One region of the Brevibacillus sp. HB1.2 genome, then DNA from elsewhere that is predicted to be linked to it. Evidence: riboswitches for the same ligand, from Rfam matches in the RefSeq annotation. Region 1 holds a riboswitch; the other holds the start of a gene.
The links. A riboswitch is a leader RNA that binds a small molecule or an ion and turns the genes downstream of it on or off. The one in region 1 is predicted to bind S-adenosylmethionine.

Region 1 (4,368 bases):
GACGTGACGAGCATCAGCGATCATGCTGATATCATTCACATGGACAATCAGTCTTTTGCCTTCTTCCGTAACAAAACCGATCGAGCAAAAATGCGCACCTGACATTTCCAAACGAGTGAGAACAGCATTGGCGTAAACTTCTCCCGTCCGCAGGCGAATCTGTCCTGCTTCAATGGCTCCGCCGATTTTCCGCTCGTTGGCGATCACCGTATACATATCCGTGTAACCGTTAATCTGATAGCGCATGGTACCCTCCCGCTCTCGATGAGACTAATTATCATTAACAATGCCATCGTATAATGAAAATCATTATCTGTCAATAATGAGAATGATTTTTATTCTAGAATAAAAAAGCCACACTCCATTTGTATGGTAGTGTGACCCAATTACCTCGCCTTTATTTTGTTTTCGTAAATAACCCCAACCGCTCAATTCGCTGAACCGCTTCTGCGAGACGCTCTTCATTTGATAACAAAGCCGCTCGCACATAACCCTCACCTGTCGGACCAAAGCCATTTCCTGGCGCTACGACGACATGCGCTTTTTCCAAAAGCAGGTCAGAGAACTCCACGGATGTGAAGCCGCTTGGAACAGGAAGCCAAGCAAAAAACGACCCTTGAGATGGTGGCGCCTGCCAGCCAATCCGATGCAGATTGGAGTACAAAGCATTGCGGCGGCTTTCGTAGACAGCAACGAGATCGCGAACGCACTGCTGTGACTCCGTCATCGCTTTGGCTGCCGCCATCTGTACCGCTCCGAACAGACTGACGAAGTAATGGTCCTGAATGAGATTAATCAGACGAACCAGCTCGCGATTTCCTACCATAGCACCAACACGCCAGCCTGCCATGTTGTACGTTTTGGACAAGGTATAAAATTCTACACCCACTTCTTTTGCACCCGGAACCTGCATGAAGCTGACTGGCTTTTTCCCGTCATAGCTGATCGCCCCGTAGGCGAAGTCGTGGCAAACAACGATTTCATGTTTTCGAGCAAAACGAATGGTTTCCTCATAAAACTCGAGTGGTGCATTAACTGCTGTCGGATTGTTCGGATAGTTGAGAAACATCAGTTTCGCTCGATCCAAATCAGTTTGGGAGAGCTGGCTGTAGTCAGGCAAGAAGTCATTTTCCGCCTTCAACGGCATCATGACCATCCGTCCGTCTACGACAGCAACACCCGACCAATAATCCGGATAGCCTGGGTCTGGAACCAGTGCAACATCGCCTGCATTCATAAGGACTTGGCAAATCTCTACGAGTCCGGTTTTGCTGCCGAACAATATCGCGACTTCTTCCTCCGGATCGAGGTCCACATCAAATTCTTGCTTATACCAATGAGCCACTGCCTGCTTCAGTTCCACGCGTCCCTGAAAAGGCGGATATTTGTGATGGAGTGGTTGTGCCGCTTGCGCCTGTAATTCTTCAATAATGTGTGGCGGTGTCGGCAAATCAGGATTGCCCTGCCCTAGGTTTATGACGTCATGGCCTTGCGCAATGACCTTGTTTACTTTTGCCACCAGGGTCGCAAAAAACTGGGTAGGGAGTCGATCAATCATGTCGGAGGGTTGAATGCGCATCTTTCTTCCATTCCTTTCTTGGGCCCAATACAGTAAAACCCCCTTTTTCCATACAGAAAAAGGGGGAGATCAGCTTGGTCACGTCCTTATCTGTCAGGAAAAAATCCTGCTGGAATTGGCACAGCATCTGTCCATCGCATAGAACAGATCCGCTGCCGGGCTTCATAGGGCCAGTCCCTCCACCTCTCTGAATAAGTCAAACACACGGAATATACTGTTTTTTCGTCTATATCATACTACTTGAGCACGTAAACCGTGTCAAGATGCTTGATTCTGTAAGGGTACCTGATGCCTTCTTTTTTGAAAAGATGTGTGGAAGGCAAAGAATGCGACAGACAACAGACACAAGCCCGCCATCACGAACAATAGTCCCTGCGCATGAATCGATTGGAAAATGAAGGCGCCGAGAAGTGGTCCGAGCATCCGCCCAGCAGATCCAGTCCCTGCAATCAGACCTTGAATGAAGCCTTCTCGTCCCTCTGGCGTAAACTGTGCCGCTACTGCCGGCACCGCTGGCCACACGAGCATTTCTCCCAGCGTCATGATGAACATGCCTGCAACAAAGCCTGCATAAACCGTTGATTGAGACAAAATCAACATCGACATGGCAAAAATATAAGCGCCCAAGAGCATTTGTGCTTTTAGCGTACGGGCAAAGCGTCGTATGACCCACGCAATCAATGGTTGACCAAACAGGATCAAACCGCCGTTCAGCGTCCACAACAGACTGTATTGACGGAGTGAAATGCCCAGGGATTGCATATAGGTCGACAGCACCGTTGTCCATTGTACATAGACAATCCAGCTAATGAGCAATCCTCCGCATAAGAGCAGCAATGCTCCCCATACGACCTTGGTCTCTTGCTGTGGTTCTCGTATAAGTTCTCCCTCTGCTTGTTCGGGAGCAGTCGTCTGCAATTGACGTTTTTGCTCTGCCAGTTTTAACTGACGCGGCAAAATGAGCATAAACATCGTCAGCACAATTACTTGTGTGATCGCATTTCCGAAAAACGTCCAAGCAAACGAAACGCTTGCCAAGAAGCCGCCTAAAGCAGAGCCGGCAGCTACACCCACATTGAGTGCGACGTAAATCAGATTGATTCCTTTACGGCCTCCCTCCGGCCATAAAACCACTGCCAGCGCATTCATAACGGGAGAAAGGGATCCATAAAACAAACCATTCAATAATAACAGTAGGACATATACGGTAAAATCTTGTGTAACACCTAAACAGACCGAAATGATCATTCCACCGATGGAGCCTACAACAATGGTGCGCATTTTACCCCAGCGGTCAAACATCATCCCGCCGACAATACTCCCGATCAGGAATGCGCCTTGATTTAAAAGCAACAAGAAGCCGGCTACAGTCAGCGGCTTTCCGAGATGGTTGTGAATATAGATCGTGACCAGCGGCCAAATACACGCCATTCCGGTAGAAAAAATGACGGCAGCAATCGCCAATAAACGAATGCTGCTCGGATAGGATTCCCACTTTTGCCTCATGGCTTACTTCTCACCCCGATGGAAATCGCCGCTTTTTCCGCCTGTTTTGGATTGCAGACTGGTCGGACCGATTATCATTTCTTTATCCATGGCTTTGCACATGTCATACACCGTCAAAGCCGTTACACTGACAGCGGTCAACGCCTCCATCTCGACGCCTGTTTTCCCTGTCGTCTTCACGGTTCCTGTAATCGCAAGCGTCGTTTCATCTACAAAAGCAAATTGTATGTCGATGCCAGTCAATGGCAGCGGATGACACATCGGGATGATTTCCCACGTCTTTTTGGCAGCCATGACACCTGCTACCTGCGCAACTGCGAGTACATCGCCCTTTTCGATTCGACCTTCACGGATTCGGGCGAGTGTTTCGGGTTTCATGCTGATTTGGCTCTCGGCTACAGCCACCCGTTTTGTGACGTCCTTCTCAGACACGTCCACCATCCGCGCTCGATTTTGTTCATTAAAATGTGTTAATTGATCAGTCATACGAGTATCTTTCCTCCTCTATCTTCTCCTACCTTACTCCCGCCGCTGGTTAAAAGCAATGGGAATGTAGAGGACATCGTTTCGTTATCTTGCTCATCCACTCCCAAAAACGTACGAAGAACAGGTGCTGGAGGTATACTGTGCGTACACAGCTCAAAGGAGGCGTATGGAAATGGAAACGATGAAGGATCAGACGGTACGTTGGTCAATGCTTGTGCATGGTGATTGGACTATTTATTTGGCTGCAACGGCTGCCGGACTTTGTTATGTCGGCTCAGTCAACCAGCCTTTTGCTGAATTGGAAGCGTGGGTTGAAAAGCATCGCCCACAAAGTGCACTGGTGCAAGACGACCCATGGCTAAAGCCTTTTGCAACAGAACTGATGGAATATATGCAAGGAACGCGCGAGCACTTTTCCATGAATTGCGACCTCTCTGGAACGCCTTTTCAGCTCGCTGTCTGGGAAGCACTCCGTCAAATCCCATACGGTCAAACGGCATCGTACACCGACATTGCAAACATCATTGAAAAGCCTGCTGCTGTTCGTGCAGTCGGTGCAGCAATCGGTGCCAATCCGGTTCTCATTACAGTCCCCTGCCACCGCGTTGTCGGTAAAAACGGTTCACTGACTGGCTATCGTGGAGGACTGCCCATGAAGACAACTCTGCTTGATCTGGAGCAAAAGTCGAATCGGGGTGTGAAGCATGGCTAGTTCACTGACAGAAAGGATCGCTGCACTTGACTGGCATTCCCTGCAACAGAAGTTGGACGAACAAGGGTATGCAGCTTTTCCTTCC
Region 2 (4,368 bases), on a different contig from region 1:
GATACAAACAAACACCAACAGGATACAAAAGTATAAAAATAGCTCCAAGTCGGCCGCCGTAGGTAACACCGGAATACCATACTTCATTTGCCAATGTACATTCGCAGCGAAGCAACCTCCGTAAATCAATATGGCTGAAGCAATCGTGGGCCCCCATTTTTTCCAGAAAGGAGGCTTTTGGAATATTGCCGCAAGAACCCCCACCAAAACAGGAACGCCAAATAAGGGAATCAGCAAGTAATGCATCGAAAACCTCCCTCACTTCATTGTCATTATTTTCTACGAATGATATTCCGAAAAGTCTTCAAAATACATGGCAAACCATTTCGAAAAGGAGAGGGATTAGCAAATGCAAACCGCTCGTCGCCTATTTCGCTATCGGAACATGATGCCCCTTCTCTGTCCCGTACTTTTCCTTCTTCTATTTCAGACGTTTCCTACCTATGCCCAGCCTCCCTATGCAAAATGGGGCAGGCTCGCGATGCAGGAAACGATGAAGCGATATCCAAACGCTCAAATTGTGGACTACCTGCACGTCGGACGAACACCAAAAACGCCCACCACGTCAGAAGAGACGTTTAAGCTCTTGCTTCAAGAAGGCAATCGCAGGTGGGCGTTACTCGTTCATATTGAATTTGTGAATCAGACAGAAGAAGTCGTAAACATCTCCTATGAGGAGACCCGCTAGTCAGCGAGCTGTTCCATCTCTTTCATCATGACTTCCATGTCCATGTCAGCTGCCATCCCGTACGCGCGGCGCATGTTTCCATCTCCATCCACAAGGAACATGCGAGCCGTATGCGCATAAGAACCATCTGGCTGCTTCATTACCATCAGACCAAAATCCTTCGTCACTTTCTCTACAGCCTGAGCGTCACCGCGCAGGAACTTCCAGCCACTCTGATCTGCCTTGAACTTGGCTGCGTACTCCTGCAAGACTTCTGGCGTATCGTTATCAGGGTCAAAGGAAATGGAGATAAACTCTACTTTGTCTCCAAACAGTCCCTTTTCCTTCAACTGATCTTGCAGCTTGGCCATGTTGTACGTGGTAGCCGGACAAATATCCGGACATTTGGTAAACATAAACTCAACCAATCGTACCTTACCAGCACTTTCATTAAAGGTATAGGTTGTTCCGTTACTGTTGTCTAAGGTGAAGTCCGCGATGGGCTTCAATACTTCGATCTTCTCTTGTGTCATGTACTTATAACCAAATACTCCGACGATAGCCAAAAGGATAATACCAGCTAACACAGGAAACCAATGTTTTTTCATCCCAGATTCCTGCTGCAATTGTGTTCCTTCACTCACGGGTTGCTTCCTCCCTGCTTGTCCCATGCGTGATGCCTCCTGATTACACGCGGGAGGCATTCACACTGTTTCTATCACTTCTTACTGTTCTACTTCACCTGGCCATGCGAGCATGCCGCCAACCATATTCGCCACGTCATATCCTTGTTCACTCAAATACGCTGTAGCATTATGGCTTCTGGCACCACTACGGCAAACCATCACAATCGGAATGTTCTTATCCAGCTCATCGATACGATGTGGCAAAAAGCCGAGTGGGATCAGCTTCGCCTCTTTAATGTGACCTGCATTCCACTCATCGACTTCACGTACATCAATGATTTGCAGCTCCTCTTTGGCTTCCAGCTTTTCCAACAGCTCTTGTGGTGTCATTTCCTTTACTCCATGGCTCATCGCTATTTATCCTCCTATATGTACGATCAGATCAGTTGTAACCACCTCCATGATATCACACGCTTTTTTACTTTTCTAACGCGAAGAGCACTTGGCTTTACCCTGCATCTACGCTCCCTATTTTCTACCATTATCTCCTATTTCGCTGTGGCAGTAGCCACACGGGATGTGAACAGCTTGAGGCAAAAGCGTTACAAATTAATGGCATGAGTGAAACACCTTTCATCCATATATACACAAAAACCTCCCTGATAACTACAAATTCCACATTGACAGCAAGGTTTTATTTTCATACAATTACGACAACAACTTTTCTCATCAAGAGCGGTGGAGGGACAGGCCCTACGAAGCCCGGCAACCAGCAGACTAGCTGCATGGTGCCAATTCCTGCAGAATCCAGTGATTCTGAGAGATGAACACAAGCCCGTGCATGATCGGAGCCTTCTTCTTCTCAGGAGAATGCTCCGTTTTTTTATTAGTCGATTTCATAGTAGAAGGAGAGATGAATATGTCCGATCAACAACAATGGAAGCCAGAAACGCTTGCGGTACACGGTGGGCAAGAGGTTGACCCTGTAACAGGCTCACGTGCTGTTCCGATCTATCAGACGACCTCCTACGTTTTCCGCGATACGGAGCATGCAGCCAATCTGTTTGGCTTAAAAGAGTTTGGGAACATCTATACACGCATCATGAATCCGACCCAGGATGTGTTTGAGAAGCGTGTTGCCCTGCTCGAAGGTGGTGTTGGTGCATTAGCGACCGCATCCGGGCAAGCTGCCATTACATTCGCCATCTTAAATATTGCGCATGCAGGAGACGAGATCGTCGCTTCCAGCAGTCTCTATGGCGGTACCTACAACCTGTTCGCCCACACGCTTCCCCGCCTCGGTATCAACGTTCATTTTGCTGATCAATCCAATCCGGAAAATTTCCGTGCTTATATCAATGAAAAGACAAAAGCCGTGTTTTGCGAGACGATCGGCAATCCACGCATTGATGTCGCTGATATTGAGGCGATCGCCCATATTGCCCACGAAAATGGCGTACCTTTGATCGTGGACAACACCTTCGCGACTCCGATTTTGTGCCGTCCTTTTGAGCACGGGGCCGATATTGTCGTGCACTCCACCACCAAATTCATCGGCGGCCACGGAACAGCAATTGGCGGTATTATCGTAGACTCTGGAAAATTTGACTGGAACAACGGAAAATTCCCAGGACTGACTACACCAGACCCAAGCTACCATGGCGTTGTTTATACAGAGGCAGTCGGTCCGCTCGCCTATATTATCAAGGCGCGCGTCCAGCTCCAGCGCGATATTGGTGCTGCCGTCGCCCCGATCAATTCCTTCTTGTTCCTGCAAGGATTAGAAACACTGCATCTGCGCATCGAACGGCATAGCCAGAACGCCTTGGCAGTAGCCCAATTCCTCGCCAATCACTCTGCCGTAGAGTGGGTGAGTTATCCAGGACTCGAGTCAGACTCCCAGCGTGAGTTGGCACAAAAATATTTGCCAAAAGGTGCAGGCGCGATCCTGACCTTTGGAATTCGCGGTGGCGTTGAGGCAGGAAAAACGTTGATCGAGTCCGTGAAGCTGTTCTCCCATCTCGCAAATGTCGGGGACTCCAAGTCACTCATCATTCATCCAGCTAGTACAACACATCAGCAGATGACAGAAGAAGAGCAGGCAGCAGCCGGAGTGACTCCGGGACTTATTCGCCTCTCCGTCGGTACAGAATCGATCGACGATATCATTTCTGATCTGGAGCAGGCATTGCAGCGTGCGTTGCAATTATCCACGGTAGGTTAACCGTACCTTCAAAAGAAAGAAGAATCATGATCTCTCTGGATAGAGATTTATGATTCTTCTTTATTATTTTTCTATTCTCGTTCGAAAAATATTGAATTTTACATTCGTTATTTATAAAATACATAATGATGTACAAATTTTGGAAGGATGAATAGACGTGAAAGTTTTGAACATCGGAAGTGAACGGACAACGTATCGCGTGGAGATCTCGTATTCTCCTTTATTCGAAGCTGCCTTGGGAATCGCTGCTGCTACCTACGATCAATTGCATCACACGATGGAACACCCTCCTGCCTACTGGCGTCAACTGTTGGACGAGCTATCGCCTTCTGTACGGCAAGAGGTCGACTATGCGAAGGAACACAACACGTGGAAGACGCTTTTGCAACTGCTCGATCTTTGCCCTTTCGCTGATCTGGATTCATTTCTCTCGTATGTCAGAGAGCTCTCAACAGAACAGCTCCGATACGAGGCCCTCCCTTATCTAGGTGAGAATATGCAAGAAGCACGTTGGAAGGCTGCACAAGGAAGCAAAGAGGATTGCGCCGCTTTACAGGAAGCGTGCCGCGCGCACCTCTTTTTTGAATCGTATATCGGACATATTACTTCCGTTGATGCAGAAGAGCTGCGGAGTCATATTCTCCGATTGATGGAAGGCTGGTATGGTACCCACATCAAGCCGCATGAGGAAGAAACCGTTCGCATGCTAGAACGTGATTGGTCGCAAAAGCAAAACAAGCTAGGGAAGCTCACCCCGGAAGCCTTGGTGGAGTATGCGACGGGATCGAGCTACCTCCCTGAGCCTGCCGTGACACGCGTACTGCTGATCCCACAAGCGATCTATCGCCCGT

Region 2: linked by a shared signal. The riboswitch ahead of HPY28_RS23780 (homocysteine synthase) and the one ahead of HPY28_RS19880 (pyridoxal phosphate-dependent aminotransferase) in region 1 are both predicted to bind S-adenosylmethionine.

The regions. Positions count from the first base shown of each region.
Region 1 covers NZ_JABMIU010000009.1:70,230-74,597, forward strand. Annotated here, with positions in the region: gene HPY28_RS19875 (hypothetical protein) at 1-246, opposite strand, end outside; gene HPY28_RS19880 (pyridoxal phosphate-dependent aminotransferase) at 398-1,579, opposite strand; SAM riboswitch class I at 1,663-1,777, opposite strand; gene HPY28_RS19885 (MFS transporter) at 1,838-3,085, opposite strand; gene moaC (cyclic pyranopterin monophosphate synthase MoaC) at 3,089-3,571, opposite strand; gene HPY28_RS19895 (methylated-DNA--[protein]-cysteine S-methyltransferase) at 3,744-4,283, shown strand; gene HPY28_RS19900 (2OG-Fe(II) oxygenase) at 4,276-4,368, shown strand, end outside.
Region 2 covers NZ_JABMIU010000013.1:82,509-86,876, reverse strand. Annotated here, with positions in the region: gene HPY28_RS23800 (hypothetical protein) at 1-246, opposite strand, end outside; gene HPY28_RS23795 (YqzG/YhdC family protein) at 350-688, shown strand; gene HPY28_RS23790 (SCO family protein) at 685-1,311, opposite strand; gene HPY28_RS23785 (rhodanese-like domain-containing protein) at 1,393-1,704, opposite strand; SAM riboswitch class I at 2,017-2,123, shown strand; gene HPY28_RS23780 (homocysteine synthase) at 2,213-3,517, shown strand; gene HPY28_RS23775 (ArsR/SmtB family transcription factor) at 3,675-4,368, shown strand, end outside.